4 regions of the Streptomyces sp. NPDC050560 genome follow, and region 1 is predicted to be linked to each of the others. Evidence: riboswitches for the same ligand, from Rfam matches in the RefSeq annotation. Region 1 holds a riboswitch; each other region holds the start of a gene.
The links. A riboswitch is a leader RNA that binds a small molecule or an ion and turns the genes downstream of it on or off. The one in region 1 is predicted to bind cobalamin.

Region 1 (7,299 bases):
GCCGCGCTGCGCCGTATCGTGCTCCCGCGGCTCGTCTACTTCGGCGTCGCCCTGTTCGCGGGCCTCACCCGCGGCCCGCTCCAGGCCGATCTGCTGCATCTGTACGCGGCGTTCGCCTACCACCTGGGCCCGGCCCAGATCGGCTACCTCTCGACCGCTGCCGCGGCGCTCACCCTCCCCATCGGCTTCATCAGCGGCTGGCTGATGGACCGTTACGGGCGCAAGCGCACGATGGTCCCCGGCTTCACGGGCGTGACGCTCGCCATGTGCGCGCTGGCCGCCTCCGCGCTCTTCCACCTGTCCCTCGCCTGGTACGTGGTCCTCTTCCTGATCGGGGTGGTCGCGCAGGCGCTGACGGGCGGTTCCATCCAGACGGTCGGCGCGGACGTGGCCCCGGCGGAGGGCCGCGGCATGTTCCTCGGCCTGTGGCGGTTCACGGGCCAGGGCGGCCAGACCCTGAGCCCCCTGCTCTTCGCCGTCCTCGCGGCGCAGCTCGGCTACGCCTCGTCCTTCCTGTTCACGGCGGTCTCGGCGGCAGTCGTCGTACTCCTCCTGGTCCGCTACGTCCCCGAAACCGGCGCCACCACCCCCCACCCCGGGAAACCCAGCACCCCCCACCCCACCCCGAAGCCCGACGGAACGGCGGCGGACACGGGGTGAGGACGCAGTCCGCGGGGCCGGGTGGGAGACCTTAGGGTCGCGTTATGCGTATCGTCTCTCTGTTGCCCGCCGCCACCGACATCGTCGCCGAGCTGGGGCTGTCCGGGCGGCTGGTCGGGCGTACGCACGAGTGTGACTGGCCGCCGCGGGAGGTGGCGGGCGTGCCCGTGGTGACCGGGGCGGACCTCGACGCGGACGTCCTCACCAGCCGGGAGATCTCCCTGGCGGTGGGCGGGGCCGAGCACTCCGGCTCGTCCCTGTACACCCTCGACGCCGAGGCCCTGGCCGCGCTGCGGCCCGACGTGGTGCTCACCCAGGACCTGTGCGAGGTGTGCGCGGTGTCGTACGAGAGGGTCAGCGGGACCGTGCGGCTGCTCGACGCGGACACCCGGGTCCTCAGCCTGGAGCCGCGCACCCTCGACGACGTGCTCGACTGCCTCGTCACCGTCGGCGAACTGCTCGGCGTCCGCGAACGGGCCGAGCGGCGCCGGGAGGAGCTGCGGGCGCGGCTCGACCGGGTGCGGGACGCGGTCGGGGGGCGGGAGCGGCCCCGTACCGCGGCGATCGAATGGCTCGATCCGCTGCGGCCCGCCGGGCACTGGGTCCCCGACCAGATCACGGCCGCCGGGGGCAGCCCCCTGCTCGCGGCGCCCGGGGAGCACACCGCGGCGATGGCCTGGGAGACGCTACGGGAGGCGCGGCCGGACGCGGTCCTCGTCATGCCGTGCGGCTTTCCTCCCGAACGGACGTTGCGCGAAACGGAGTTGCTGACGCGCCTGGCGGGCTGGGCGGACCTGCCCGCGGTACGGGCCGGCCGGGTCTGGGTGCTCGACGGGCCCGCCCACTTCAACCGCCCCGGCCCCAGGGTGGTCCGCGGGGCGGAGATCCTGGCCCGGCTCCTGCACGGTGTGGAGGCGGGTGCGCCGGTGGCGGACGGCGAAGCGCTTCCGTTCCCCCTCCCGCCGAACTGACCACCGTCTAGGGCGAATTCGCCACCGACGGCACGGCCTCGTCCCCACTCCCGGCGCCCGCCGTCACCTCAGCGGTGTCCGAACTCCGCCGGGCCCCTCTCGGCGAGGGCGGTCATCCCCTCCTTCTGGTCCTCGGTGGCGAACGCCTCGTGGAACAGGCGCCGTTCGAAGCGGACGCCCTCGGCGAGGGTGGTCTCGAAGGCGCGGCCGACGACCTCCTTGGCCAGCATCGCGACCGGCAGCGGCAGCTCCGCCACCGTCCCGGCGACCGCGAGCGCCTCCGTGAGCAGGTCGTCCGCGGGCACCACCCGGGAGACGAGACCCGCGCGCTCGGCCTCCTCCGCGTCCATGGTGCGTCCCGTCAGGCACATCTCCATGGCCTTCGCCTTGCCGACCGCCCGCGCCAGCCGCTGGGAGCCCCCGATGCCCGGGACCGCCCCGAGCCCGATCTCGGGACGGCCGAAGACCGCGGTGTCGGCGGCGAGCAGAATGTCGCACAGCAGGGCGAGTTCGCAGCCGCCGCCCAGCGCATACCCGGCGACGGCCGCCACGGTGGGAGTGCGCAGCCGGCCCAGCCGGTCCCAGGCCGCGAACCAGTCGTCGCGATACGTGTCAGGACAGCCGCGCGGCTGCCTCTCCTCGGTCTCGGCACCGGTGGCGAACGCCCTCGCCCACCCGGTGAGCACCAGGCAACCGCACTCCGGATCGCGGTCAAGTGCCTCGCAGGCGGCGACCACCTCGTTCATGAGCTGGAGGTTCAGGGCGTTGAGCACCCGCGGCCTGTTGAGGGTGAGCAGGGCGGTGCGGCCCTCGCGCTCCACGAAGATCGTCTCGTAGTCGTACTCGTACTCGTCTGTGGTCATGACGGCTCCCCGCCGGTGCGGTAGGTCAGTTCGCGCGCGGGGGCGCGAACGGGCGAAGACGCCGTCAGCCGACGGCGGCGGGGGACGGGAGGGGCCTTCGGCCCGGGTGCGGACGGCGGGGGCCGGGGAGTGGGGAGTGCGTGCGGCGCGGCGGTGCCATGCGTGTCAGCTCCATCCTCGTGGACAACACGGAACTTCCCGCGGCCGGTATCCTGACTCCCGGTTCAGCGCGCGCCGTCCGCCTTCCCGACATCTCGCTCGTCAGTGGCGTCCTGCTCGACAGCGTGCTCCCCGGTCACAGTGGCGGGACCGTGCCGGAATCACACCGGCTTCCCTGCACCGCGGGTCCGGCGGCATTCTACAGACGGGCTTTCCGGTAAATCCACCGGCCGAAAGCGCCGGGTCAGGCGGTGACGGGCCCGGCGGCCCCGGCCGCCCCATCCGCCCCGGCCGCCCCATCCGCCCCGGTCGGCGGCTCCGCGCCGCGCAGCAGATAGGTGTCCATGATCCACCCATGCCGGGCCCTGGCCTCGGCCCTGACCCGCCTGATGCGGTCGGCGACCTCGTGCAGCGGGCCCGCGACGAGCAGTTCGTCCGGCGTGCCGAGGTAGGCGCCCCAGTAGATCCACACGTCCTCGCCCCCGACCCGGGTGAAGGACTCGTGCGCGTCGAGCATGACGACGATGTCGCCGTCGCCGTCCTGGGCCGCCACGTCGGCCATGCGGCGGGCCGGGGTGATGTGGACGGGGCGCCCGACGCGGTTCAGCGGGATGCGGTGCCGGGCGGCGAGCGTCGAGACGCTGCTGATGCCGGGGACCACCTCCACGGTGAACGGGACGGCGCCGCGCTCCTCGATGGCGGCGAGGATGCCGAGCGTGCTGTCGTACAGGGAGGGGTCGCCCCACACGAGGAAGGCCCCCGTCCCGCCGGGCGCCAACTCCTCGGTCATGAGCCGTTCGAAGGCGTCGGCGCGGCGCCCGCGCCAGTCCTCGACGGCGGCGGTGTACTCGGAGCGGTTCATGGGACGGCGGTCCCGGCTCGGGTCCGCCACCTCGACGACGCGGTACGGGCCCCGCGCGTGCTCCTCGATCATCCGGTGCCGCAGATCGGTGAGGGACGCCTTGTCCCGCCCCTTGCCGACGATGAAGAAGACGTCCGTGCGGCCGAGGGCCCTGACGGCCTGGAGCGTCAGTTGCTCCGGGTCACCCGCCCCGATACCGACGACGAGGATCGCGCGCTGCTCCGTACTCATTCCCGCAGTCTCCCACCACGGCCCACACCCTCCGGCATTGAAAATGATTTCCGTTCTTTATTACGATGCCGCAACACCGGCCGCACCTCGCTGGCGGCTCGGAAATTAGGTTAGCCTAACCTAATCATCCACCGCGCCCGCCGGACCCGTACCGCGCGCGGTGGACACCAACGGGGAAAGGGGCTGCCATGGCCGGGACCAGTCAGGGAGCGGTGGGCAAGGAGAGCGGGGCCGTGGCCGGGGCGGCGCCGCCGCGGTCCGGGCTCGTGCTGGCGGTGGTGTGCCTGTGCCAGCTCATGGTGGTGATCGACATCTCGGTGGTGAACGTGGCGCTGCCCGCCATCCGCACCGACCTCGGCTTCAGCCCCAACGCCCTGCAATGGGTGGTGAACGCGTACACCCTCACCTTCGGCGGCCTGCTGCTGCTCGGCGGGCGCCTCGCCGACCTCGTCGGACAGCGCCGCGCCGCGGTGGCCGGTCTCGGCCTGTTCGCACTGACCTCACTGCTCGGCGGACTCGCCCAGAACCAGGGCGAGTTGATCGCCGCCCGCGCGGTGCAGGGGGTCTCGGGCGCCGTACTGCTGCCCGTGAGCCTGACCGTGATCACCACGACCTTCGCCGAGGGGCCGGCCCGCCACCGCGCCCTCGCCATCTGGGGGGCGGTCGCGGGCGCGGGCGGCGCCGTGGGGGTCCTGCTGGGCGGGGTGCTCACCGAGTACCTGAACTGGCGGTGGGTGCTGTTCGTCAACGTCCCCATCGCCGTGGTCGCCATCGCGCTCGCCGCCGTATGCATCCCCGGCGCGGGCACCGCACGGCGGACACGTCTCGACGCGGCCGGGGCGATCCTCGCCACCGCCGCCATGACCGCCCTCGTGTACACGGTGGTGCGCACCGACACCTACGCCTGGGGCTCGCCCCAGACCCTCGGCGGCCTCGCCGCTGCGGTACTGCTCGCGGGCGCGTTCCTCCTGGTCGAACGGCGGGTGGCGGCGCCCCTCGTACGCCTCGGGATACTGCGGGCCCGCTCGCTCTCCGTCGCCTGCCTGGTCGTCTTCCTCATCGCGTGCGGCCAGTTCGCCGCCTTCTACTTCGCCTCCCTCTACCTCCAGGGGGTGCTGCACTACAGCCCCCTCAAGACGGGGCTGGCCTTCGTGCCCTTCAGCCTCGGGGTGGTCGCCGGGACCGTCGTCGCGGGCAGGCTCATGTCCCGCACCGGGCCCAGGGCGCCGCTGATCACCGGCCTGGTGCTCGGCGCGGTCGGGATGGGCTGGTTCGGCCAGGTCAGCTCCCAGGGCAGCTTCACCAGCGACATCCTCGGGCCCTCCCTGGTCACCTCTGTCGGCCTCGGCATGTGCATGGTGACCAATACCGCCGCGGCCACCACGGGGGTCGCGCACGCCGAGGCCGGACTCGCCTCGGGCCTGCTCAACACCGCCCGCCAGGGCGGCGGCAGCATCGGCCTCGCGGTACTCGTCACGGTCGCCACCAACGTCACCCGCCACCACACCGAGCCGACCGGCCTCGCCGCGGCCACCTCCGGCTACGCCCGCGCCTTCCTCATCGCCGCCGTCCTCCTCACCGTCGCCGCCCTCGCCGCCCTCGCCCTCCTCCCGGGCAGGCCCCGCCCCACACCCGCCGACCGCTAGACAGTCCCGTACGTCCTCCGCCGGACGCGCGCGACCGCCTCCGGGGCACCGGCTCGACCCGACGCCGACACCCACTGTTCGCCCGGTGCGGCGTCGTGGCCGTCGGCCACCGGCGGCGGCAGGGGATGTCAGCGTTCTGTCGGCGCGATGTAGGCGTAGCGGTACAGGCTGGTGGTCATGGCTGAGCTTCTCGCACCGTCCGACGACGGCCGTACCGTCACCGCCCTCGACGAGGGAACGGGGCCGAACCTGCTGGTGGTCCACCCGGGCGGCGGGGACGCGACGGCCTGGGACGGTGTCGCGGGCCACCTCACCTGCGACTTCCGCGTCGTCAGGCTCCAACGGCGGATCTACGTTCCCGGAGCTGAGGTCGCGCTGCCCCACTCGATGGCCGTCGAGGCGGCCGACATCGTCGCCGTCGCGGCCCTCCTTGAGCGGCCCGTGCTGCTCGTGGGGCACTCCTCGGGCGCCGTCGCCGCCCTGGAGGCCGCCCTGCTGGACCCGTCCCCGTTCGCGGGACTGGTCCTCTACGAACCTCCCATGCCCACCAGGGAGTTGACGGCCGGGGCGGCGGGCGCACGTGCCCGCGCCGCGCTCGACGGGGGCGACCCGGTCGAGGCGATGCGGATACATATGCGGGACATCGTGCGCATGCCCGCGACCATGGTCGACGCGATGTTCGCCGACGAGCACGCACGAGCGGCGCTGGCCGCGAACGCGGCGGCACAGATCGCGGACAACGAGGCGATCGACGCGCTCGGCGTCGGAGTCGACCGCTTCGGTACGCTCGCCACCCCGACGACCCTGATCGAGGGCGACCTCAGCCCCGCCCACCTCCGTGAACGCGTGGCAGATCTGGCGGCAACCCTGCCGAACGCCCACACCCTCACCCTCCCGGGCCAGGGCCACATAGCCCACCTCACCGCCCCCACCGCACTCGCCGACACCATCCGCGCCGCGGCGGGACGGGTTCTCCACCGTTGACCGTTGACCGGTGAGCGGCGACCGATCCCGCGAACGCAGCACGCAATTCCCGGATCGCAGTGCCATTCCGCGAATCCACTCGCTGCGGGTACTCGGCTCGACAGGCAGGACCTGGTGACGGGACGGCGCGCGACGCCGCTGCCCGACAACTACTGCCCCGGGGACATCGAGGACAGCGCCCGGGATCGGGCCGCTCCTGTAGGACCAGATCAGGGACCCGGTCGCCTACCCGGCGTGAAGCTTGCGTCGGCCGTCCCGCTCCGAGGTGACGAGATGCGCGGCCTCCAGGAGTTCAAGGTGCTGGCTGACTGAACCAACTCGCCTGCCTGTCAAGGTGCGACGAGGCCGGCCGAGGAGTAATCGCAGGGCCCGGCCACAGCATCTCGCGTAGAAGGCAGGCAGAGCGTCCACGGACGCCTGTCGCGCGGGTGCAACGTGTGTCAACGGCCACCGAGCAGACCACCGAGCAGGTCGCCCAGGAGGCCGCCGCCGGGTGGGACCGACGGTTCCGGTTCGCCAGGTGACGGAGGTGAGTGCGGTTCGGGCCCCTTCGTCGCAGGGGGTGTCGTGGCCGGTTCGTCAGCTCCCGGCGTGCCTTCGGCACCATGCGGCGCCTCAGTGGGCTGCTCGGCCGCATCTGCCGCGGTGCCCCGTGTCGGCGCGCCAGAAGGGGACCGCGATGCCCCGGTAGAGGTTGCCGGGCCCGAAGCGACGTCGTGGGTCGGGGCCGTGACGGGGGACGAAGGGCGAGGCGTGGCAGCGTGAGCTGCTGCCCCGGTGTTCGTGGGCGCAGGGTGTTCGGGTCCTCGGCTGTCGCCTGAGCCTCGGTCGTCCTCGGAGAGGCCGGGGAGATTCCAGGGCGCGCGGGCGTCCCCTCCCATCACGGTGAACGCCATGGCCGCGGCGGCAGCGACACACCCTGC
Region 2 (7,299 bases), on a different contig from region 1:
CTCCGCGGGACGGCTGACCATGGACGGGGTGCGCGACCGGGTGCGGGCCTACCGGGAAGTGCTCGACCCCGGCACGGAGATCGGCATCCACGCGCACGAGAACCTGTCGCTGTCCGTCGCCAACTCGGTGGCGGCCGTCGAGGAGGGGGTGCTGCGGGTCGACGCCTCGCTGGCAGGCCACGGCGCGGGCGCGGGCAACACCCCCCTCGAAGCGTTCGTCGCGGTGGCCGACCTCCAGGACTGGGAGCACGGCTGCGACCTGTTCGCCCTCATGGACGCGGCGGACGACCTGGTGCGCCCCATCCAGGACCGGCCGATCCGGGTCGACCGCGAGACCCTGACCCTGGGCTACACGGGCGTCTACTCCAGCTTCCTGCGGCACACCGAGCGCGCGGCCCGCGACTACGGCGTCGACATGCGCGACCTCATCGTCGAGGTGGGCAAACGCAAGCTCATCGGCGGCCAGGAGGACATGATCGTCGACGTGGCGCTGACGATGCGGAAGGCCGCCGAGGCCGAGGAAAGGGAGCCGGCCCCGTGACAGGACAGGAAGGACCGGCGTCGCACGCCTACGAGGTGCTCGCCGTGCGGTACGGCACCTGGCACACGGACAAGAGGAAGGCGTACCACTCCTTCGAGGTGTACGGGGAGGAGAACGAGCCCCTGCGCATCGACTACTTCTTCTGGGTCCTGCGCAACGCCCTGCGCACGGTCGTCGTCGACACCGGGTTCCGCCCCGAGGTGGCCGAGCGCCGCGGCCGGGAGCTGCTGACCCCGGTGCCCGAGGCGCTGCGGCGCGCCGGTGTGGACCCGGACGCGGTCGGCCACGTGGTGCTGACGCACTTCCACTACGACCACATCGGCAATGTGGACCTCTTCCCGCGCGCCCAACTCGTCGCGGGCGGCCGCGAGTACCGGTTCTGGACGGGGGAGACGGCCCGCCAGCCCCTCTTCAGCACCGCGGTCGAGGCCGCCGAGGTCGACGCGGTCCGCAGGGCGGAGGCCGAGCACCGGCTCACCCTGGTGCCCGAGCGGGACCCCGGCATCCCCGGCGTCGTGTTCCACGAGGTGCCGGGACACACCCCGGGGCAGCTCGTGGTCGAGGTCGGGACGGCGGGCCGTCCCGTCCTCCTCGCGTCCGACGCCTCCCACCTCTACGAGGAGTTCGAGAAGGAGCGTCCGTTCCATATCGCCTCAAGCCTCCCCGACATGTACGAGGGGCTGCGGTGGCTGCGCGGGCGCGGCCGGGACGCGGTGGTGGTCCCAGGACACGACGCACGGGTGCTCGAACGCTTCCCGGTGGACGCGGCCGGGACCGTGGTGCGCATCGCCTGAGCGCCCGGCCGGGGGCCGCCGACGGGACGGCGCCGCCCGGCCCCGGCCGGACGCCGTGGCGCTACTCGAAGAACTTCAGGCTCCACCCGGTGTCGGTGTTCGGACCCGGCACGTTCGCCCGGCTGTAGGTGGTGTCGCCCCACCAGCAGAACGTGCCCGTGTACCAGTGGCGGTTCTCCCACGAGTACGGCGTCCCCTTCGCGACCGCGTGGTACATGAACGGGAACGTGGGCCCGGCCGGCGGACTTGTCGCGATGTCGCCGTCGAGCAGCACGAAGGTGTGGTGGCCGGGACCGTCGGCATAGAGCGTGGCGTCCCAACCGGGCATCATCGTGGCCTGGTTGGAGCCGAACAGGCAGCCGTTGGACTTGTACCAGTCCCATACGTAGGTGGGGTCGCCGCCCGCGCGCAGCCGCAGGTCCCCCAGGCAGTACTGCTCGCTCCAGCTCCCGTTGGCGGAGTAGACGATGTGCAGTTGCCCGTTCGGGTCCATGATGGCCTCGGGACCCTCGTTGATGTACGGGTCGCCCACCACGCGCTCCCAGCTCTCCCGCGGCTGAGAGATGACGTAGCGCGCCCCCGTGGGTGTGGTGGGGCTGCTCATCCGGGCGATGTAGAGGTTCTGCTCCACGTTGGTGTCCCCGGCCCAGCCCGACCAGACGAACCAGCGCTGCCCGTTGAACGTGAACATCGTCCCGTCGATCGCCCACTTGTCGTCGGGCAGCGCGAGCCGGGTCTCCGCGCCGTACCCGCTGTCCGGGCTCGCGGAGCTGATCACGTACATCCGGTGGGCGGCGCCGGTGCCCGACGAGAAGTAGATGTAGTAGCGGCCGCCGTCCGTCACGATCTCGGGGGCCCACACCTCGCCGCGCCCCGCCGTGTCCGACCACACCTGCCGCGCCGTCGCCGTGGCGAGCCCGTCCGGCGACGACGCCTGCCGCACGACGATCCCGCCGCCCGTCGACTGCACCCCCACATAGGTGCCGCCGACCCGCAGGACGCTCGGGTCCGCCGCGCGCAGCGGTGTCTCGCCGGCCTGCGCGGGCCCGGTCGACAGCACGGAGAACACGGCGGCGAGCAGCGCCGCCGCCGCGAGCGCCAGGCCGCGGGCTCGTCTTCGCAGGATTCCCATCGTCATCCTTTCCTCCCTGCGTTGTGCATCGTTGCAAACGACCTTCTTCAGCTTCCGGTTCGGTCCTGGACATGTCAATACGGCGGTGCGGGGCTCCCGTTGGCGCCCCCCGCGGGGCGGACCTTCGGGGTGCCGCGGCGCCCGGCCCGCGCGGGGCGGGCGCCGCGGTGCGGTGTGGCGGACGGCCGCGCTATACGGCGCCGTGGGCGTAGTAGGGGCGGCAGACGTCGCCGTCCCAGTCGGTGGCGATCTCGAACAGCGAGGTGCCGTCGGTGGAGGGCAGCAGGGCCGAGCTGTAGTTGGGGCAGAAGTCCAGCTCCGTCGAGTCCACCGCGACCGGGGCGTTCACCGCGCGCCAGGCCCCCGTGCCCCCGGCGTCGTTGACCCACACCGTGCGCCCGGAGCCCGCGGCGCGTGAGCCGTCGGCGTTCGCCAGCTCCTGCCCGACGAGGAACAGCCGCCCCTCGGGCGATCCGGCCAGCGGCGACCAGGCCAGCGTGGGGGTGTGCCGGAAGTACTGGCCGTCGGCGGTCTCCGGGCGGATGCCGAGGTAGGCGGGGTCGCCCCAGTCCCAGCCGTCCGGCGACGTGCGGTAGTGCACCACGCAGGAGTACTGGCCGCCCGGTGTGCAGATCTCGTACGTCATGACGTACGTGCCGCTCGGCAGCCTGCGGACCACCGCCATCCCGGGGCGGTCCGTGCCGAGGCCGCTGGCGACGGTGTCGTGGTGGCCGCTCCACTGGACGCCGTCGGCGGACCTGGCGGCCACCAGCTTCTGGCTGTGCACCCCGTCCGTCTCGTCGGAGTAGTGCGCGACGAGCTGCCCGTCGGCGGCCACCGACAGCTCGGGCTCCCACAGGCCGAGGTCGTTGGCGGCCGTGGCCACCGTGGAGAGGTACTGCCAGGTGCGGCCCACGTCGTTGCTCCTGAAGACCTCGACCGCCATCCGGCGGGGCGAGCTGTCCTGCCCGATGGACGCGGACCACAGCAGGGTGCCCTCCGGCAGGTCGCCGACCTGCTGGGGGAGTTCGAACAGGGTCGAGCAGCACAGGCCCCTGCCGGCGGCGGCGTCGGGCGCCCGCACCTGCCCGACCTCGGTGAAGGTGGCGCCGTCGTCGGTGGACTCCTGGATGGTCCCGACCCCGTCACCTGCGTCGAAGGTCACCACGGAGGTCAGGATGCGGCCGTCGGCGGCGCCGTTGTGCTCCAGGCGTACGGCGCGCGGGTACAGGCCCTCGTCGCGCAGCGGCGTGCCGGTGGCGGCCCGCGCGCTCCCCGCGCCCAGCGTCACGGCCCCGAAGGCCAGCAGGGCGAGGGCGGCGAGCAGCGCGCCCAAAGAGCGCAGGGGCGAGGGTGCGGACGGTCTCGGATGCATGGCGGCTCCCTACTCATGGGGGGTGGGTGCCGCCTGTCGCGGCACCGGCTATCCGGAGCTGTGCAGAGGCGTTCGCATTGCTGGAGCAGACCGCAGGGTTATGAGCGATTCTGTCGCTTGATGTTTGTTCACATCGTTGTACACGGACCAAAGTCAACGGAAGAGGCGTGCGGCGGATATTTCCGGCGGCGCCGCGGCGCGCGGGCGCGGCCACGGGCCGGGGTCACGCGCCCGTCGCCCCGTGCGCCACAATGAGTGCACGAGGCGACGGGGACCAGGAAGCCGGTGCGAATCCGGCGCGGTCCCGCCACTGTGACCGGGGAGCGACCCTCCCGCACGCCACCGACCGCTGCCCGCGGCCGGGAAGGCGGAGGCGAGCGAAGAGCCGGGAGCCAGGAGACTGACCCGTCGCCGGTCCAACAGCAGGGGCGAGGACACCCCGGAGAGGATCGACGTGACGACGCATGCCCGAAAGGGGACACCGCGCCGCCCGGAGCCCGGCAGACGCGGCGTACTTGCCGCGGGGGGAGCCCTGGCGCTCTCCGCGTCGGGACTGCTCGCCGGCTGCGGCGGCGACACCCGCGACGGAGGAGACGGCGACCGGTTCAGGGCCGCCTTCACCTCCGGCGGCTCCCAGGAGACCCTGGACCCGCACGTCGCACCGAACTTCGTCGACCAGGCACGCGCCAAGGCCCTCTACGACACCCTCGCCACCTACGCCGACGACATGTCCGTCCGCCCCCGGCTCGCCCTCTCCTGGGAGAGCGACGCCTCGGGCACCCGGTGGCGCATACGCCTGCGCGAGGCGCACTTCCACGACGGCAGCCCCGTCACCGCAAAGGACGTCCTCTACAGCTACCGCCGCGCCGCCGACCCGGAGACCGGATCGCCCTCACAGGTCCTGCTCTCCGCCATCGACTACGAGGCCAGCAGGGCCGACGGCGCCCGGTCCCTGGTGCTGCGGCTGAAGGCGCCCAACTTCGAGTTCCCCACCGTCTTCGCGGGCCCCGGCACCGAGATCGTCCCGGACGGGACCACGGACTTCAGGAAACCGGTCGGCTCCGGCCCCTTCACCTACGTGTCGTTCACCCCGGGCGGCACCGCCCGCTACCGGCGCTGGGCCGACCACTGGGACGGCGCCCCGCACATCGCCGAGCTGGAGATCGTCCCCGCCGACGAGGAGTCCGCCCGCCTCGACGCCCTGCTCTCCGGGCAGGTCCACTACGCCGCCGACATGGCCGGAGCCTCCGTGGAGCGGCTGAAGGGCAACCGGGCCACCCGGCTGCTCACCAGCAGGCGCGCCACCGCCCAGCAGCTCCTGCTGCGCACCGGCCGCACCCCCTTCGACGACCACCGCCTCGTGCGCGCCGTGCAGTGCGGCATCGACCGTGCCGCACTGGTGAGGATCGCGCTCGCCGGCCACGGCGAGACCGGCGACGACCTCTTCGGAAGGGGCCTGCGCGGCTACCCCGAGGGCCTGCCACCGCGCGAGCGCGACGTCGACGAGGCACGCAGGCTGGTGCGCGAGGCGGGCGCCGAGGGGCTGCACTTCACCGTGGAGACCAGCTCCGTCGACGCCGCCTGGGAGCCCGCGGCCGACCTGATGGCCCGTCAACTGCGGGACGTGGGGCTGCGGATGACCGTCAACACCCGCGCCTCCAGCACCTACTTCAGCGAGATCAGGACCCAGGGCGTCGCCGCCTTCAACACCACCTCCACCCTGCCCGTCTCCGACTTCCTCCAGCAGCGCGTCCGTGGCGGCGCCGCCCGCAACCAGACCCAGTACGCCTCCAAGGAGTTCGACACCCTGCTCGACCGGGCCCGTACCGCACGCGACGAGAAGGACCGCCTCGCCCTGCTCGGCCGCGCCCAGAAGCTCGCACGCGACGAGTCGGGCCTGCTGGTGTGGGCCTTCTCCGACGCCACCGACGCCGTCGCGAGCGGTGTGACGGGGCTGCGCGCGGCACCCCCGAACTCACACGCCTGGGCCCGCTTCGACCGCGCCCGCCTCTCCTGACGTGCGCCGCTACGTCCTGCGGCGCTGCCTGCTCGCCCTCGTCCAGTGCCTGGTCGTGCTCGTCGCGGTGTTCGCCGTCGGCTCACTGCTGCCCGGCGACACCGCCGACGTGCTCCGCGGCGAACTGGGCACACCGCAGCAGGTCAGCGCGCTGCGCACCCGGCTGGGCCTCGACCGGCCCGCATGGCCCCGCTTCTGGCACTGGCTCGGGCACCTGCTCACCGGCGACCCCGGCACCTCCCTCACCACCGGGCTGCCCGTCGCCGACGACATCGGCCGCCGCGTCGGCGTGACCCTGCTCCTCGGCGCCCCCGCGCTGCTGCTCGTCACCGTGCTCGCCCCGCTGCTCGGCACCGCCGCGGGCCTGCGCGAGGGCAGCCGCGCCGACCGGCTGCTGACCACGGCGGCCGTGGTGCTGCACGCCGTACCGGAGTTCGTCCTCGGACTGCTGCTCGTCGCCTCCGTGTCACTGGCCGCCGGGCTGCTCCCCGCCACCGCCGTCGGCATGGACACCGCCGCGCTGCTCGCCCGCCCGTCCGTGCTCGTACTGCCCGTCACCGTGCTGACGGCCCGTCATATGTGCGATCTGGCACGGCAGATACGCGCCGGGGTGGCGGCGGAGCGGCACGGTCCCGTCGCCGCGCACCTCGAACTCCTCGGCATGCGGCGGCGGACGGTGGTACTGCGCCATGTGCTGCCGAACGCCCTCGGACCGGCGGCGCAGCAGTACGCGCGGTGTGTGGAGGGGCTGCTCGGCGGCGCCGTCCTGGTGGAGGCGGTGTTCGGGTTCCGCGGCCTCGGCGACGGCTTCGTCACCGCCGTGCAGAACCGGGACCTGCCCGAAGTGCAGGCGTACGCGCTGCTGTTCACCGGCACCGCGATCGCCGTGAACCTCGCGGGCGACCTCGTCGCGCACCGCCTGGCACCCCGCAGGGAGCCGGCCGCGTGACCCCGCGACGTACCGCCACGCCCGCCAGCACCGCCGCCACCGCACGGCGGTGGCGCCCCTGGGCCGCCCTGGTGCTGCTCGGCGTGCCGCTGCTCACCGCCCTGGCCGGGCCGTGGACGGCGGGGGACGACGGGCCGGGGGAGGGCGCGCTGCCCTCAAGGCCGCCCGGGGGCGGCCACCCGCTCGGCACGGACGTGCTGGGGCGCGACGTGCTCGCGCTCGTGCTGCACGGCGGCGCCTCCGTGGTCGGCAGCGCCCTGGCCGCGCTCGCGGTCGGCCTCGCCGCCGGGGTTCCGCTGGGGCTGCTCGCCGCGGGCGCGCGGCACGGTGTCGACGAGGCCGTCATGCGCACCCTCGACCTCTTCCTCGCCTTCCCCGGCCTGCTGGTCCTGATGACCCTGGCCGCCACGGGACACCGCGACCGGCTGTGGCTGGTCGCGGTCGCCGGTGTGCTCCAGGTCCCCGCCGTCGCCCGCCTGGTGCGCGCCGCC
Region 3 (7,299 bases), on a different contig from region 1:
CTGTGTGCCCGATGACGAGGCAGAGTTCGCCCTCCTGCACGGTGAGGTCGACGTCGCGCAGGGTGGGGCGCGCGGTGTCGTCGTAGCGGACGCCGACCTGGTCGAAGGTGATCACGTGGGGTCGGGCCTCCGGTCTGCGCGGTCCTCGTGGTGGGGCGGCGGCGGTGGGGAGAGGAGCCCCGCGGTGCCGGCGAGCAGGATGGCGGCGGTGGGCACGAGCGGCAGTCCAGGCCAGGTGAGGGGGTAGTAGGTGGGGTTGAGCTGGGCGGGGTCGTAGCCGAGGTCGCCGAAGAGCAGCGCCGCGGAGAGGACACCGCTTCCCGCCACCGCCCACTCCGGGGCCCGCCAGGGGTCGGGCCGGTAGGCGGTGCGGGTGACACGGCGCCCGCCGAGCCGCAGCCCCGCCACGCACAGCGCCGCGCCGAGGGCGAGCGCGGGGGCGCCGAGGAAGGCGGGTGTGGTCGCGTCGAGGAGGCCGTAGGCCCCTGTGCACAGGCCGCACATGCCCAGCAGCATCAGGGCGCCGGTGGCGCGCCGGGAGCGGCGGGTGGCGCCGCCCGAGCGGCCGTAGCCACGGGAGTCCATGGCGGCGGCCAGCCGCAGCGAGCGTTCGAGGGCGTCTTCGAGTACGGGGATGACGACGCCGCGCAGCGCCCGGATGCCGCGGGTACGACCGGCCCTCAACTTCCGTGCCCGGGAGACACGTTGAATGCTCTGGACGAGTTGGGGCGCGACGCTGACGGCGACCGTGACGGCGACGCCGAGTTCGTGGAGGGCGCCGGGCAGGACACGCAGCGCGCGTTTGGGGTTGGCGAGGGTGTTGGCGGCGCCGACGCAGCAGAGCATGCAGGCGAGCCGCAGCCCGTCGGTCGCCGCGGAGAGCACCGCTTCGAGGGAGACGGGTCCGCCGAGTTGGATGCCCGCGTACCAGTCGGGGGTGGCGAGGTGCGGGAGGGCGAAGAGGAAGTGGTCGCCCGGGGTGATGCCGGTGGCGAAGACGGCCCGGAAGACGACGCGGATGACGACGACCGTGAGGGCCAGGCCGAGGTAGTGGACGAAGCCCCTGGCCCAGGGGGCCTCGGTGCGGCGGGCGGTGACGACGTAGCCGAGGACGGCGAGGACGAGCAGGAGCAGGAGCGGGTTGTCGGTGCGGCTGACGGCGGTGGCCAGAGCGAGCGCCCACACCCACCAGGCCGCGGGGTGCAGGGCGCGGGGCAGCCGTCGGCCGCCGCGGTCGGGCCTGGAGGGCGGGGGCGCGGCCCCGGTCAGCTCGTGCGGGGTCCCGGTGGCGCTCACCCGGTGCGGCGGCGTCGGCGGGCGAGGTGGAACGCGGCGCCGCCGATGAAGAGGACGAGTCCGGCGCCGGTGGCGGCGGGCACGAGGGAGCCCGGGTCGTGGTGGGCCCGTGCGGTGGGGGCGGCGTCCACCACCCGGGGTCCCGTGCTGGCGTGCGCCCCGGCGGTGGGGGTGGTGGGTGGCGAGTGGCTGGGTGTGGTGGAGGGTGCGGCGTCGGCGCTGTGGTGGGTCGCGTGCGGGGTGGCGCTGTGGGTGTGCCGTGGTGGTGTGGACTTCGCCGGTGCGGGGCGGTGTTGCCGGTGTTCGGGTGCGGGGCCCGTGTCGACGCCGGGCGGCAGCGGGGGTGCCTTGGCGGTGGAGGCGGGGTTGCCGCCGCCCTGGGGGCGGGTGTTGCGGGCGCGGAGCTGGTCGGGGGTGATCCGCGGGCGGCCCTCGCTGCCCTGGATGTCGGTGCCGCCGAAGCTCCACAGGTCGACGCTGCCTGGCCGGGGTTTGTAGAGCATGGCGCCGAGTTGGCTGTACTCCCAGTCGTCGTCGCCCGGGTCGGCGTGCCAGTAGGACCAGTAGGCGGAGGCGGGCGGGGTGAGGACGCAGTCCTCGTCGGCGGCCGTCGGGTACTCCCTGCCGCCCTGGTAGCCGCTGTAGCCGATGCGGCAGATGAACGCGGGCCCGTCGTGGCCGGTGCCCGTGGTGTGCCAGCCGCCCTGGTTGAGCAGTTCGTAGCCGGTGGTGGGGGTGGTGCCGCAGGAGCGCAGGACGGGGCCGCCCCAGTGGCTGAAGTCGACGGCGAGCACGGCGCCCGAGGAGGTGGTGCACTGTCCCATCGCGGCGGGGTCGGCCGCCGCCTGCCCGCCGGTGGCCAGCAGGGCCGCGCCGGTCAGCGCCAGCGCGGACACCGCCCCGGCCGCCGCGCGGCACACACGCCCGCACGCGGTCCGCGCGCGGCCGGGGGAGCGCCTGACGGCCCGCTCATTGCGGGCCCGGGCCGCGGTGCGGGGGCTCATCGGTGGCTCCCCTCGCCGGCCCGGCGGCGGGCGACCACCACCACGCGCCAGCCGGCCACCGTCAGCAGCAGCAGGGCGAGCGCCGCGAGGGCGCCCGCCTGGACGCCCGTGGACGCGAGCGCGCCGCCGCCACCGCCGCCCTCGCCCGTGCCCTCACCGCCGGGTGTGACGATCTCGGGGGCGCCGCCGCTTCCGCTCGGGGTGGGGGTGGGCGGCGCCGATGTGCCGCTCAGGTCGCGGTCGAGGGTGCCGAAGGAGATGCCGGTGGCGCCGCCCACCGCCTGGGTGGAGGCCCTGAGGTCGGAGCCGCGCTGGCCCTCGGCGGCCACGTTGAAGCCGCCGTCGGGGTTCTGCTGCGCGGCGAGGAACGTCCGTGCGTCGGCGATCTGCTGACGGTACGTCACAGCGTCGAGGGACAGGCCCTGTACGGCGAGGGCGGCCGAGTTGACGGAGTCGCCCGCGGCGCCGGGGAAGCCGCCGTCGTCGAGTTGTCTGCCCGCGAGCCAGGACAGGGCCTTGTCGACGGCCTTGTCCGCGGCGTCGCCCCCTGCGAGGTGGAGGGCCATGGCGGCGATGGCGGTCGAGTCCACGTCGGCGTCGCCGGTGGCGGGGATCAGGCTGGGCCAGGCCCCGCTGTCCTGCTGGAGGCTCTTCAGATACGCGAGCGGTCCGGCGGCGGCGTCCTTGTCGCCCGCCCGCAACTGGGCCATGACCGCGAGGGCTTGGGAGAACACGGACGGGGCGTAGGTGTAGGCGCCCTTGGCGGCGCAGGAGCGGTCGGGGGCGGTGCTCGGCCCGGCGCACACCGCCTTGTCCAGGGCGGCGATCAGGTCGTGGCCGCCGAAGTCGCGCGGGTCGCGCCCGACGGCCTCGGCGAGCAGCGCGGTCTTGCCGAGGGAGCCGCCCGCGGCGTACTCCGTGCCCACCCCGGTCCAGGCGTCCATGGTGCGCCCCGAGGAGTCCTTGCCGCCGCCGTCGAGGAAGTCGACGATGCCGCGCAGCCCTGTGTCGTCGAGTCCCGTGGCGGCGAGCGCGTAGGCGCCGTCGATGGTGAGCCCGTAGTCGGCGCCGGAGTCTGCGGGTCCCGACGCGTAGTACCGGCCCTGTCTGAGGCGGTCCGCGCCGGTGAGGTAGGCGACGCCTTTCGCCAGGTCGGGTCCCCCGCCCGCGGCCTGTGTGCCGGGCCCCGTGGTGGTGGTGTCGTCTGCCGGGTTTCGGGGTTCGGCGCCCGGTGCCCTGAGGGTGGCCAGGTCGGTTGCGGCGCCCGCGAGGACGGCGGGGGACGTGGGGTGGACGGCGGGGGTGGTGCCGCCCTCGTCGAACGCGAAGCCGCCGCCGTCGAGTTGGTGCCGTGCGAGCCAGCCGGTGGCGGCGTCGGCACGGCCGTCATCGCCGAGGGCGCGCAGCGCCTGGGCGGCCTGGGCGGTGGCGGTGACACTGCCGGTGGTGGAGCCGGGGCGGCCGGGGAACGCGCCGTCGGCGCGCTGGTTTGCGGTGAGGTAGCCGTGTGCGGCGGAGACGGCGTCGGGGTGGCCGCCTACGGCGTGCAGCACCAGGGCGGCGAGCCCCGTGGTGGCGGCGTCGGCGTCGCAGTGCTCGTCGGGGCGGATGAGGTCGCCGGTGAACCCGCCGCCTTCGCACTGGAGTTGGGCGAGGCGGGCGACGGCGGAGGCGGGCGGGGTGGCGCCCGCGCGCACCACGGCGAGCAGGGCGAGCGCCTGGGTGCCGGTGTGGGTGGCGCCGTGGAAGTCGCCCTTGGCGGTGCAGCCGGGGGCCGGTCTGCCGGAGTCGGGGCCCGCGGGGCAGACATGGTCCGTGAGGTCGCCGACGAGGTCGTGCCCGTCGACGCCGCCGGGGTCGCGCCCGGTGATCTCGGCGAGGAGGGCGAGCCCGGCGGCCCCAGCCGCGTCGGGGGCCTTCCCGGTGCCGTCGGGGTAGGCGCGGTCGGCGGTGTGGGCGGTCAGATAGGCGGTGACCTTGTCGAGAGTGGCACTGTCGGCTCCGGCCGCGGCAAGCGCGTAGGCCGCGTCGGTGGTCAGCGCGTAGTCGGGAGTGCCGCTGTCGTCGGCATCGACGTGCTCGCCGTCAGTGAGAGTGCCGCCGAGCCAGTGCGCCGCGGCGTCGAGGTCGATGTCACCGGGCGCCCCGGTCGGCTCGCCGCTCGGTTCACCCGGGTCGGCCGCGGCTGTGGCGCGTACGTCGTCGGGGCTGAAGTCCGGCTCGCCGGTGCTGCCGCCGACGTCGGTGCCGCCGTACACCCAGGCGTCGACGTCGCCGTCCTCCAGCTCGCGGTCCATGGCGCCGTACGCGCTGTAGGTCCACTCGTCCTGGCCCGGCGCGGCGGTCCAGTAGGACCAGTAGGCGGTGGCGGGCGGGGTGAGGACGCAGTCGTCCTGGTCGGGAGTGGGGTACTGGGTGCCGGAGTCGAAGTCGCCCGACCCGATACGGCAGATGAACGCGGGGCCGTCGTGCTGGGTGCCCGTGGTGGTGAAGCCGCCCTCGTGGAGCAGGTCGTAGCCGGTGGTGGGGGTGGCATCGCACCCGCGCTCGACCGGTCCCCCGAAGGGTCCGAAGTCGACGGCGACGACGGCGCCGTGGGAGGCGGTGCAGTCCTCGACGGGGTCGGCGGCGGCAGGGGACGTCGTGAGCAGCGCCGCGCACGCGGCGAGCAGCAGCAGGGCCGCCGACAGCAGTGTCGGCACCCGGCCGGGTGCCGCTTTCGGCCCTCGGTCTCTTCGCCGCAGGTCTCCTCGCCGTCCCGCTCCCACCGTGGCCCCCCGTCGTCGCGTCCCGGCGCGGGCAGCGAGCGTGGCAGGGGCCCCCGGAGGGCGCGGGAGGTGTCCCGCGCGACGGAAGCCTGTCGCACCACGCCGTAGTCCGCGACGGCGTTCATTGCTGTGGAACACGCTCCAGGCATTCCGGCTCGCCCGGCTGCGGCCGGGCCTACGGTTGCGGGTCAGCGCCGGACTTCGACCGGCTTCCCCTGGAACTGCTTTGCGTATCAGCGGGATTGCAGCACGGTTCGCGAGGGCCGTCAAGACGGTCCCGGGAGGCGACGGCACCCGACAAACCGGATGCGCCGACTCCGCGCCCGGCCGCAACGGGGCTCACGCCAGGGTGAACACCCGCACGGCGCACGCCTGTTGGAACGCGGGCCGTACGCCGTGACGGGCCGAAGGCACAGGCCCCCTGCCCGCGAAACCCTGGCGGGCCCTACTCCGCCCGGTCCTCCGCCGCCCCGCCCGGTGCCGCCCCGCCCGAAGCCGTGCGGTCCGCCTCCCCCAGTGCCTCCAGGATGCGCCCGGCCGCCAGTGTCGGGGTCAACTCGCCGTCCCTGACGCGCTGTTCGAGCGCGGGGGTGAGGGCGCGTACCGCCGGGTCGGCGTGCAGCCGGCCGAGGAGTTCGTCGCGGACCATGCTCCAGGTCCACTCGACCTGCTGGTCGCGGCGTTTGGCGGCGAGGTGCCCCGCCGAGTCCAGCAGGGCGCGGTGCTGCTCAAGACGCTCCCAAACGGTGTCGAGGCCCGTGGACTCGCGGGCGCTGCAACTCAGCACGGGGGGCGTCCAGAAGGCGTCCCTGCCGTACATCAGCCGCAGCGCGCCCGCCAGTTCGCGGGCCGCGGCGCGCGCGTCGCGCTCGTGGGGGCCGTCGGCCTTGTTGACGGCGATGACGTCGGCCAGTTCGAGCACGCCCTTCTTGATGCCCTGCAACTGGTCGCCGGTACGGGCCAGGGTGAGCAGCAGGAAGGAGTCGACCATGCCCGCGACGGCGGTCTCGGACTGGCCCACGCCGACCGTCTCCACCAGGATCACGTCGTAGCCCGCCGCCTCCATCACCACGATCGACTCACGGGTCGCCTTGGCCACCCCGCCCAGCGTGCCCGCGGTGGGAGAGGGGCGCACGAAGGCGGACGGGTCCACGGAGAGGCGCTCCATGCGCGTCTTGTCGCCGAGGATCGAGCCGCCGGTGCGGCTGGACGAGGGGTCGACGGCGAGGACGGCCACCCGGTGCCCGAGCGAGGTCAGCATGGTGCCGAACACGTCGATGAACGTGGACTTGCCCACGCCGGGGACACCGCTGACGCCGATCCGCCGCGCCCGGCCGCTGTGTGGCAGCAGCGCGGTCAGCAACTCCTGTGCCAGCGCCCGGTGCTGGGGGCGGGTGGACTCGACGAGGGTGATCGCGCGTGCGATGACCGCGCGCTTCCCGTCGAGCACGCCCTTCACATAGGTGTCGAGGTCGATCGCCATGCGGGTCAGAGGTCGTGCCCGAGGCCGGCCGACAGCCGCCCCAGGAGGTCGTACGCCGCGTCGGGGATCACCGTGCCCGGCGGGAAGACGGCCGCGGCGCCCATCTCCAGCAGCGTGGGCACGTCGGCGGGCGGGATCACCCCGCCGACCACGATCATCATGTCGTCGCGCCCCTCCTCGGCGAGCTGTTCCCGCAGCGCGGGGACGAGCGTGAGGTGCCCCGCGGCGAGCGAGGAGACGCCGACGATGTGCACGTCGGCCTCGACGGCCTGGCGCGCCACCTCGGCGGGCGTCTGGAACAGCGGGCCGACGTCCACGTCGAAGCCGAGGTCGGCGAAGGCGGTCGCGATCACCTTCTGGCCGCGGTCGTGGCCGTCCTGGCCCATCTTGGCGACGAGGATGCGCGGTCGGCGGCCCTCGGCCTCGGCGAACGCGGACACCAGGGCGCGGGTGCGCTCCACCGAGGGCGAGCCGCCCGTCTCTTCGCGGTACACACCGGAGATGGTACGGATCTGGCCCGCGTGCCGTCCGTAGACCCGCTCCAGGGCGTCGGAGATCTCGCCGACGGTCGCCTTGGCGCGGGCCGCGCGCACCGCGAGGTCCAACAGGTTGCCGTCGCCCCCCGCGGCCCGGGTGAGGGCGTCGAGCGCGTCCCGGCAGGCGCCCTCGTCGCGCTCCGCGCGCAGCCGCCGCAACTTGTCGATCTGCTGCTCGCGCACCGCGGAGTTGTCGACCTTGAGGACGTCGA
Region 4 (7,299 bases), on a different contig from region 1:
GTGCGCGGCGGCACACGCGCGGGCCGCGGGCGCCGTGCCCCGGCGCCGGGTACGCCGTTGATGCCGCCTCGGATACGCCGTTTGCGGTACCGCCGCCGCACCGGGGCCAGACGTGCGGGAGCGCGCGGGCGCACGCGCGTGCGTGCCGACCGGACCGGCCCCGGGAGCCGCACGCGCGGGCGGCCCGTCCGCGGCCCGCGGCGGCGGGACCGCGGTGGGCGCCTACAGCAGGGGTACGAGGAATCGGCGCAGGGTCTCCTCGTACCGCTCGGGGGCGGCGTTCCACATGGCGGCGTGCGCGGCGTCGTACACGGTGTGCAGTCCTGTGAGGGCGCCGGGGCGCTCGGCGAAGCGCCGGCTGGGCCCGAACGGGGCGATGTGGTCGCCGGGGCCGTGGATCACGAGAGTGGGCAGGGCGCGGGTGCGCTCGGCGGCGTCCGCGACGAGGTGGCCGTCGAGCCCGGTGCGCCCCTCGGCGGCGCGGACGGCCAGCGGCAGCAGCGGTCCTGGGACGTGTCCCGCCCTGGCGAGCGCGCGCACGGTGGCACGCCAGTCGAGCACCGGGGAGTCGAGGACGAGCCCGGTGACCAGGTCGCGGTGCTTGGAGAACGCGGCGGTGTAGAGCGCCATGGTGGCGCCCGTCGACCAGCCGTGCAGCACGATGCGGCGGGCGCCGCGGCGCACCGCGTGGCGCACGGCGGCCTCCACGTCGTGCCACTCGGTCTCGCCGAGCCTGCCGAGTCCTTCGGGGGCGGCCGGTGCGCCCGCGTCGCCGCGGTAGGAGACGTCGAGGACGTGCGGGCGCAGCCGGTGCAGCAGCTCCATGACCACCATGGGGTGCTCCCTCGTGGTGCCGAGGCCGTGCACGGTGATGACCCAGACGTCCCGGGCGCCGGGCACGAACCAGGCGGGCAGCGGGCCGAGTTCGCCGGGCAGTGTGACGTCCTCGTGGTCGATGCCGAGGGCGGTGGCGGGGTCGCCGACGTGCACCTGGGGCGTCAGCCGCACCCTGGCGCCCGGTTCGAGGGCGCCGCCCGTGACCCTCAGGAGGCGGCGTACGACGGTGTCGGGGGCGCGCGGCCCGCCGTCGTCGAGGACCTCGCCGACGACGGCGTGGGCGCTCTCGCCGGTGAGGCCGTGGACGCCGGGGCGCAGCGAGGCGAGGTGGCGGGTGAGGGTGATCCGTCCCTCGCCCGCGGCGTGCACGGTGAGCCGCGGCCCCGAGGGCAGCGTCCTTCCGGGCCTGCGGCCGAGGGCGGCGCCGCCCGCGAGGCGGCCGGCCGCCACCGCGGCCGCGCCTGCCCCGAGCACGGCGGTGACGGCGGCGGCCGTCGCTCTGGCGGTGTGCACGGGACCAGTGTCGTGGGGGTGTACCGGCCGGGCCACTCGAAGCGGTACCGCGAGTCCTGTCATGCCGCCTCCCTGTCAGCGCTCCTCTCGCTGCCCGTACCCCCGCAACCGCTCCTGTACCTCCGCCACTTGTCCGGCGTCGAGGAGGTGGGGCGAGCGGCCCGGCAGCGCGCTCGCGGTGAGCCATACGCGGCACATCCATTCGAGCTGCGCGGTGCGGTCGTACGCCTGGTCCATGGTGGCGCCGTAAGTGAGGGTGCCGTGGTTCTGGAGGAGGCAGCCGGTGCGGTCCTCCAGCGCGTCGAGCATGTGCGCGGCCAGCTCGGGGCTGCCGTAGAGGGCGTAGCGGGCGACGCGCACGGGGCCGCCGAGCGCGGCGGCCATGTAGTGCACCAGCGGGAGTTCGTCGACGAGGGTGGAGACGGCGGTGGCGTGCACGGCGTGGGTGTGCACGACGGCGCGCGCGCCCGTGGTGCGGTACACCGCCAGGTGCATCGGCAGCTCGCTCGTGGGGGTGAGGGTGCCGAGGACCCGGTTGCCCGCGAGGTCGACGCCGAGCGGTTCGTCCTCGTCGATGCGGTCGTAGGGGACACCGCTCGGGGTGACGAGGACGGTGTCGCCCACGCGCGCGGAGACGTTGCCGGAGGTGCCGACGACCAGGCCGTCGGCGACGGTCCTGCGGGCGGCGGCGACCAGCTCGCGCCAGGCGTGCGCGACGGCCCCCGCCGCCGGTCCGCCGCCGCGCGGGGACGGCGGGTGGGGGTCCGCCGGTCGGGGGGTGTCGGGCCGCGCGGCGGCGGCCGTGGCGGCCGTGGCGGGCGCAGCCCGCTCCGCGTGCGGCGTGGGCCGCTCCTGGTCATGAGGCATGGGCCGCATCCTGTCACCGCGCCGGGCGCGGGGGCCCCGGGCGGTGCGGATTCCACCGGGGCACGGCTCCCTCTTTCGGGGCGTGTGCCGTGTGTACGAGCGGGGAGCGCTGGTGTTTTCGATAGCCTTCGTGCCCATTTGTTGTAGCTCGTCGGGCGTGCGCCCCGGCGCTCGCGATCGGGGAACCCATGCCCGCTGCCCGCCACTCCGTCCACCGCACGGCGCTCCCCCGGCCCACGAGCCCCCGCGCCGGGGCGCGCACGGCGCGCCTGCTGGCGGCCGCCGCGGCGCTGGCGCTCGCCCAGGCCCCGTCCCCGGCGCGCGCGGCGGAGCCGTACGCGGACCTCCCCCGGGGCAACGACGTGTCGTCCCACCAGGGCACGGTCGACTGGAAGAAGGCGTACGAGGCGGGGGCGCGGTTCTCGTATGTGAAGGCCACCGAGTCGACCACGTACAAGAACCCGTACTTCAGGGGGCAGTTCGACGGCTCGCGGGAGGCGGGGATGCTGCGCGGGGCCTACCACTTCGCGCTCCCCGACCGGAGTTCGGGCGCGGCGCAGGCGGCGTACTTCCTGAAGAACGGCGGCGGCTGGGCGGCGGACGGCCGGACGCTGCCGCCCGCCCTCGACATCGAGGCCAACCCCTACGGCGCCGAGTGCTACGGCCTGGACGAGGCGGGGCTCGCGGACTGGGTCAGGGACTTCAGCGACGAGGTGCGGCGGAGCGCGGGGGTGCTTCCGGTGATCTACACGAGCACCCGGTGGTGGAACACCTGCACCGGGGGCAACCGCGGCTTCGGGGACCATGCGCTGTGGGTGCCGGACTACGCCGCGTCGCCCGGCGCGCTGCCCGCCGGGTGGACGACGTGGACGTTCTGGCAGTACGCGGACCACGGTCCGATGGCCGGTGACCAGAACCGCTTCCACGGCGACGCGGACGCCCTGGCGCGCTTCGCGGCGGGCTGAGCCGACCGGAACCCCGCGGACGGGCGCGCCCATGTCCCGCCGCCGGGGCGGGTGTCGAGACCCGAGCACCGCACCCGCCGTAGCGATACACCTCATGGCCTGCCCGGGTTCATCTTCCGTTCACTCAGATTACGTACGTTCAACGAGCCACCGACGTACGACAGAAGTCTGGGTAAATGGAACACATCACGCTCGTTCTCGTGATGGTGATCGTCACGGCACTCGCCTTCGACTTCACCAATGGTTTCCACGACACCGCCAACGCGATGGCCACCACCATCTCCACCGGCGCGATGCGCCCCAGAGCCGCGGTCGTCATGTCCGCCGCGCTGAACCTCGTGGGCGCGTTCCTCTCGATCGAGGTCGCCAGGACCATCTCGGGCGGGATCGTCGACGAACGGGGCCTGCGCACCGAGGTGATCTTCGCGGCGCTCGTCGGCGCCATCCTGTGGAATCTGCTGACCTGGCTGCTCGGGCTGCCGTCCAGCTCGTCGCACGCCCTGTTCGGGGGGCTGATCGGGGCGGCGGTGATGTCCGCGGGCTGGTCCTCCGTGCACGGCTCGACGGTGGTCACCAAGGTGCTGCTGCCCGCGGTGGCGGCGCCCGTCGTCGCCGGCCTCGGGGCGCTCGTCGCCACCCGGCTCACCTACCGGCTCGGCCGCGGCGCCGCCGAGGGTTCCACCACCCGCGGCTACCGCGCGGGCCAGATCGCGTCGGCCGGGCTCGTCTCGCTGGCACACGGCACCAACGACGCGCAGAAGACCATGGGGATCATCACCCTGGCGCTGGTCACCGGCGGGGTGCTGGCGCCGGGCTCCAACCCCCCGGTCTGGGTGATCGCCTCCGCGGGGCTCGCCATCGCGCTCGGCACGTACATCGGCGGCTGGCGCATCATCAGGACGATGGGCCGCGGCCTCACCGACCTCGCGCCGCAGCAGGGCTTCGCCGCGCAGACCAGCGCCGCGACCGCCATCCTCGCCTCGTCGCAGCTCGGCTTCTCGCTCTCCACCACCCAGGTCTGCTCGGGCGCCGTGATGGGCGCGGGCCTCGGCCGCAGCGGTGCGGTGGTCCGCTGGTCCACGGCGACCCGGATGCTGGTGGCCTGGTGTCTGACACTGCCCGCGGCGGGCCTGGTCGGCGCGGGCGCCGAACTCCTCGCGGGGCGCGGCCCCTGGGGCATCGCGGCCACCGCGGTCCTGCTGGTCGCCGCCTCCGGCACGGTGTGGAACCTGGCCAGGCGCAGGCCCGTCACCCACGCCAACGTGAACGACCCCGAGCCCCGGACCCCGGCGCCCGGCATGCTCGCCGCCGACGCGGTGGTACGGGAGGACACCGCGAGCCCCGCCGCCGCTCCGAGCGCCGCCACGAGCCCCGCTTCGAGCCTCGCGAGGCCCGCCCCGGGCCCCGCCGCCACGGCGCCCGGCGTGCCCGTCGCCCCGGTCACCGTGCCCGCCCCTGTCCCCTCCCCCGGCGAGAGCCCCGCACCGGCCGCGGCGCCGGGCGGCACCGCCCCGTGACCGCGCGCCCCGGCGCGGGCACCACCCATCCGAGCCCCTGACGGCCCCTCAAGGACGGAACACACCATGCAGATCGACTGGACGGCCATCGGCACCGTCTTCGGGGTCAGCCTCGCGGCCACCGTGGCCCTGGTGGGCCTCTTCGCGCTCGGCACCGTCGGCCTCGCCCGGCGCGGCGGCGCCCCGCGCGCGGGCGGCCAGGGGGCGCTCCTGGCCACCGGCGCCTACGCCTGCTTCGCCCTGTGCGCCGCCGCCGTGGCGTACGGGATCTACCTCATAGCGGGCTGACACCGGCGTCCCCTGCCTGGTCAGCGGCTGGTTGACGGCCGTTCGCCGGGCGTGGTGGACTGCCGGGGCCATACAACGGCGGCAGGAGAGGAAGCCGGTGCGAATCCGGCGCGGTCCCGCCACTGTCACCGGGGAGCGCTCCCCACCCACGGCCACGGCTCGTACGAGCGGGAAGGCCGGGGCAGCGCCGATCCGGGAGCCAGGACACTCTCGCCGTCGTTCCTTCGAGCCGGGGCGCGGACCCTGAGTGAGGACACGAGTGATGCCGGGCTGCCCGCCCACCGTCACGCGCGCGCGGCGCTTCGCCGCGGGCGCCACCGCGGGACTGCTGGCCGACGCCGTCTTCGGCGACCCGCGCCGCGGCCACCCCGTCGCCGCCTTCGGGCGCGCCGCTGGCGCTTTGGAGCGCACGCTCTGGCGCGACCACAGGGGCGCGGGCGCCGCGCACACCGCGCTCTGCGTCGGCGGCGCCGTGGCGCTCGCCGCGGGCGCGGAACGCGCCCTGCGCCACCGCCCGCCGCTCGCCGTCGCATGGACCGCCGCCGCCGCGTGGACCGTGCTCGGCGGCGCCTCGCTCGCCGGGGAGGCCGAGCGGATCGGCGCCGCCCTGGCCGTCGGCGACACGGACACCGCGCGGCGGCTGCTGCCGCGGCTGTGCGGGCGCGACCCCGAGGCGCTCGACGCCGGGGAACTCGCGCGCGCGGTGGTGGAGTCGGTCGCCGAGAACACCTCGGACGCGGTCGTCGGCGCCCTGGTGTGGGGCGCCGTCGCCGGGGTGCCGGGGTTCGCCGCGTTCCGCGCCGTCAACACGCTCGACGCGATGACAGGACACCGCTCGCCCCGCTATCTGCGCTTCGGCTGGGCCGCGGCCCGTCTCGACGACGTCGCGGGCTGGCCTGGCGCCCGGCTCACCGCGCTGCTCGCCGTGCTCACCGGCGGCGCCCCCGCGGCCGCCCTGCGGGCCTGGCGCGACGACGCGAAGCACCACCCGAGCCCCAACGCGGGCCCGGTCGAGGCCGCGTTCGCCGGAGCCCTGGGGATACGGCTCGGCGGCACCCTGTCCTACGGCGGCCGCACCGAGCACCGCCCGGTGCTCGGCGCCCGGGGCCGCGCCGCCACCCCCGCCGACATCGCGCGCGCGGTGCGCCTCTCGCGCCGGGTCACCGTGGGCGCCCTCGCCGCCGCCGTGTGTCTGGCGCGGTGCCTGCCGGGCCCGGTCCTGTGACCGGCACCGGGGGCGGGCTGCTGGTCGCGGGCACCACGTCCGACGCGGGCAAGAGCGTGGTGACCGCGGGGATCTGCCGCTGGCTCGCCAGGCGCGGGGTGCGGGTGGCCCCGTTCAAGGCGCAGAACATGTCGCTGAACTCCTTCGTGACCCGGGACGGCGCCGAGATCGGCCGCGCCCAGGCGATGCAGGCGCTCGCCGCCCGGGTGGAGCCGAGCGCGCTGATGAACCCCGTACTGCTGAAACCGGGCGGCGAGCGCAGCAGCCAGGTCGTCGTCATGGGCAGGCCCGCGGGCGAGATGAGCGCGCGCGGCTACCACGGCGGACGCCAGGAGGCGCTGCTCGGCACCGTGCTCGACTGCCTCGAACGGCTGCGGGCCGCGCACGACGTGGTGGTCTGCGAGGGCGCGGGCAGCCCCGCCGAGATCAACCTGCGGCGCACCGACATCGTCAACATGGGCCTCGCCAGGGCCGCGGGGCTGCCGGTGCTGGTGGTCGGGGACATCGACAGGGGCGGGGTGTTCGCCTCGTTCTTCGGCACCCTCGCGCTGCTCTCACCCGAGGACCAGGCGCTGGTGGCGGGGTTCCTGGTGAACAAGTTCCGCGGGGACGTGTCGCTGCTCGAACCCGGCCTCGGCATGCTGCGGGAGCTGACCGGGCGGCCCACCCTCGGGGTGCTGCCGTACCGGCAGGGCCTCGGGATCGACGAGGAGGACGGGCTCGGTCTCGCGCGCCGCGGCGCGCTCGCGCCGGTGGCGCCGCCGCACGGCGCCGAGGTGCTGCGGGTCGCGGTGTGCGCGGTGCCGCTGATGTCGAACTTCACCGACGCGGACGCGCTCGCCGCGGAACCCGGGGTCGCCGTGCGGTTCGTGGAGCGCCCGGAGGAGGTCGCCGACGCCGACCTGGTGGTCGTGCCGGGCACCAGGGCCACCGTGCGGGCCCTCGCCTGGCTGCGGGAGCGCGGGCTCGCGGCGGAGCTGGCCCGCAGGGCCGCGGCCGGGCGCCCGGTGCTCGGCATCTGCGGCGGCTTCCAGATGCTCGGGGAGCGCATCGACGACGAGGTCGAGTCGCGCGCAGGCCGCGTCGA

Region 2: linked by a shared signal. The riboswitch ahead of ACIBIW_RS21860 (ABC transporter substrate-binding protein) and the one ahead of ACIBIW_RS12595 (enoyl-CoA hydratase-related protein) in region 1 are both predicted to bind cobalamin.
Region 3: linked by a shared signal. The riboswitch ahead of ACIBIW_RS27205 (prenyltransferase/squalene oxidase repeat-containing protein) and the one ahead of ACIBIW_RS12595 (enoyl-CoA hydratase-related protein) in region 1 are both predicted to bind cobalamin.
Region 4: linked by a shared signal. The riboswitch ahead of ACIBIW_RS35925 (cobalamin biosynthesis protein) and the one ahead of ACIBIW_RS12595 (enoyl-CoA hydratase-related protein) in region 1 are both predicted to bind cobalamin.

Annotation. Positions count from the first base shown of each region.
Region 1 is NZ_JBITGT010000005.1:77,864-85,162, reverse strand. Features, by position in the region: gene ACIBIW_RS12605 (MFS transporter) at 1-660, shown strand, start outside; gene ACIBIW_RS12600 (ABC transporter substrate-binding protein) at 705-1,631, shown strand; gene ACIBIW_RS12595 (enoyl-CoA hydratase-related protein) at 1,700-2,494, opposite strand; cobalamin riboswitch at 2,701-2,829, opposite strand; gene cobF (precorrin-6A synthase (deacetylating)) at 2,898-3,746, opposite strand; gene ACIBIW_RS12585 (MFS transporter) at 3,935-5,392, shown strand; gene ACIBIW_RS12580 (alpha/beta fold hydrolase) at 5,570-6,376, shown strand.
Region 2 is NZ_JBITGT010000009.1:134,558-141,856, reverse strand. Features, by position in the region: gene dmpG (4-hydroxy-2-oxovalerate aldolase) at 1-541, shown strand, start outside; gene ACIBIW_RS21875 (N-acyl homoserine lactonase family protein) at 538-1,335, shown strand; gene ACIBIW_RS21870 (glycoside hydrolase family 43 protein) at 1,397-2,467, opposite strand; gene ACIBIW_RS21865 (exo-alpha-sialidase) at 2,658-3,842, opposite strand; cobalamin riboswitch at 4,116-4,245, shown strand; gene ACIBIW_RS21860 (ABC transporter substrate-binding protein) at 4,297-5,859, shown strand; gene ACIBIW_RS21855 (ABC transporter permease) at 5,861-6,808, shown strand; gene ACIBIW_RS21850 (ABC transporter permease) at 6,805-7,299, shown strand, end outside.
Region 3 is NZ_JBITGT010000012.1:217,758-225,056, reverse strand. Features, by position in the region: gene ACIBIW_RS27220 (ABC transporter ATP-binding protein) at 1-115, opposite strand, end outside; gene ACIBIW_RS27215 (energy-coupling factor transporter transmembrane component T) at 112-1,296, opposite strand; gene ACIBIW_RS27210 (hypothetical protein) at 1,293-2,300, opposite strand; gene ACIBIW_RS27205 (prenyltransferase/squalene oxidase repeat-containing protein) at 2,297-5,002, opposite strand; cobalamin riboswitch at 5,191-5,324, opposite strand; gene meaB (methylmalonyl Co-A mutase-associated GTPase MeaB) at 5,514-6,551, opposite strand; gene scpA (methylmalonyl-CoA mutase) at 6,557-7,299, opposite strand, start outside.
Region 4 is NZ_JBITGT010000026.1:45,094-52,392, forward strand. Features, by position in the region: gene ACIBIW_RS35900 (alpha/beta hydrolase family protein) at 223-1,350, opposite strand; gene ACIBIW_RS35905 (class II aldolase/adducin family protein) at 1,426-2,217, opposite strand; gene ACIBIW_RS35910 (lysozyme) at 2,406-3,182, shown strand; gene ACIBIW_RS35915 (anion permease) at 3,359-4,699, shown strand; gene ACIBIW_RS35920 (hypothetical protein) at 4,766-4,987, shown strand; cobalamin riboswitch at 5,074-5,197, shown strand; gene ACIBIW_RS35925 (cobalamin biosynthesis protein) at 5,250-6,212, shown strand; gene ACIBIW_RS35930 (cobyric acid synthase) at 6,209-7,299, shown strand, end outside.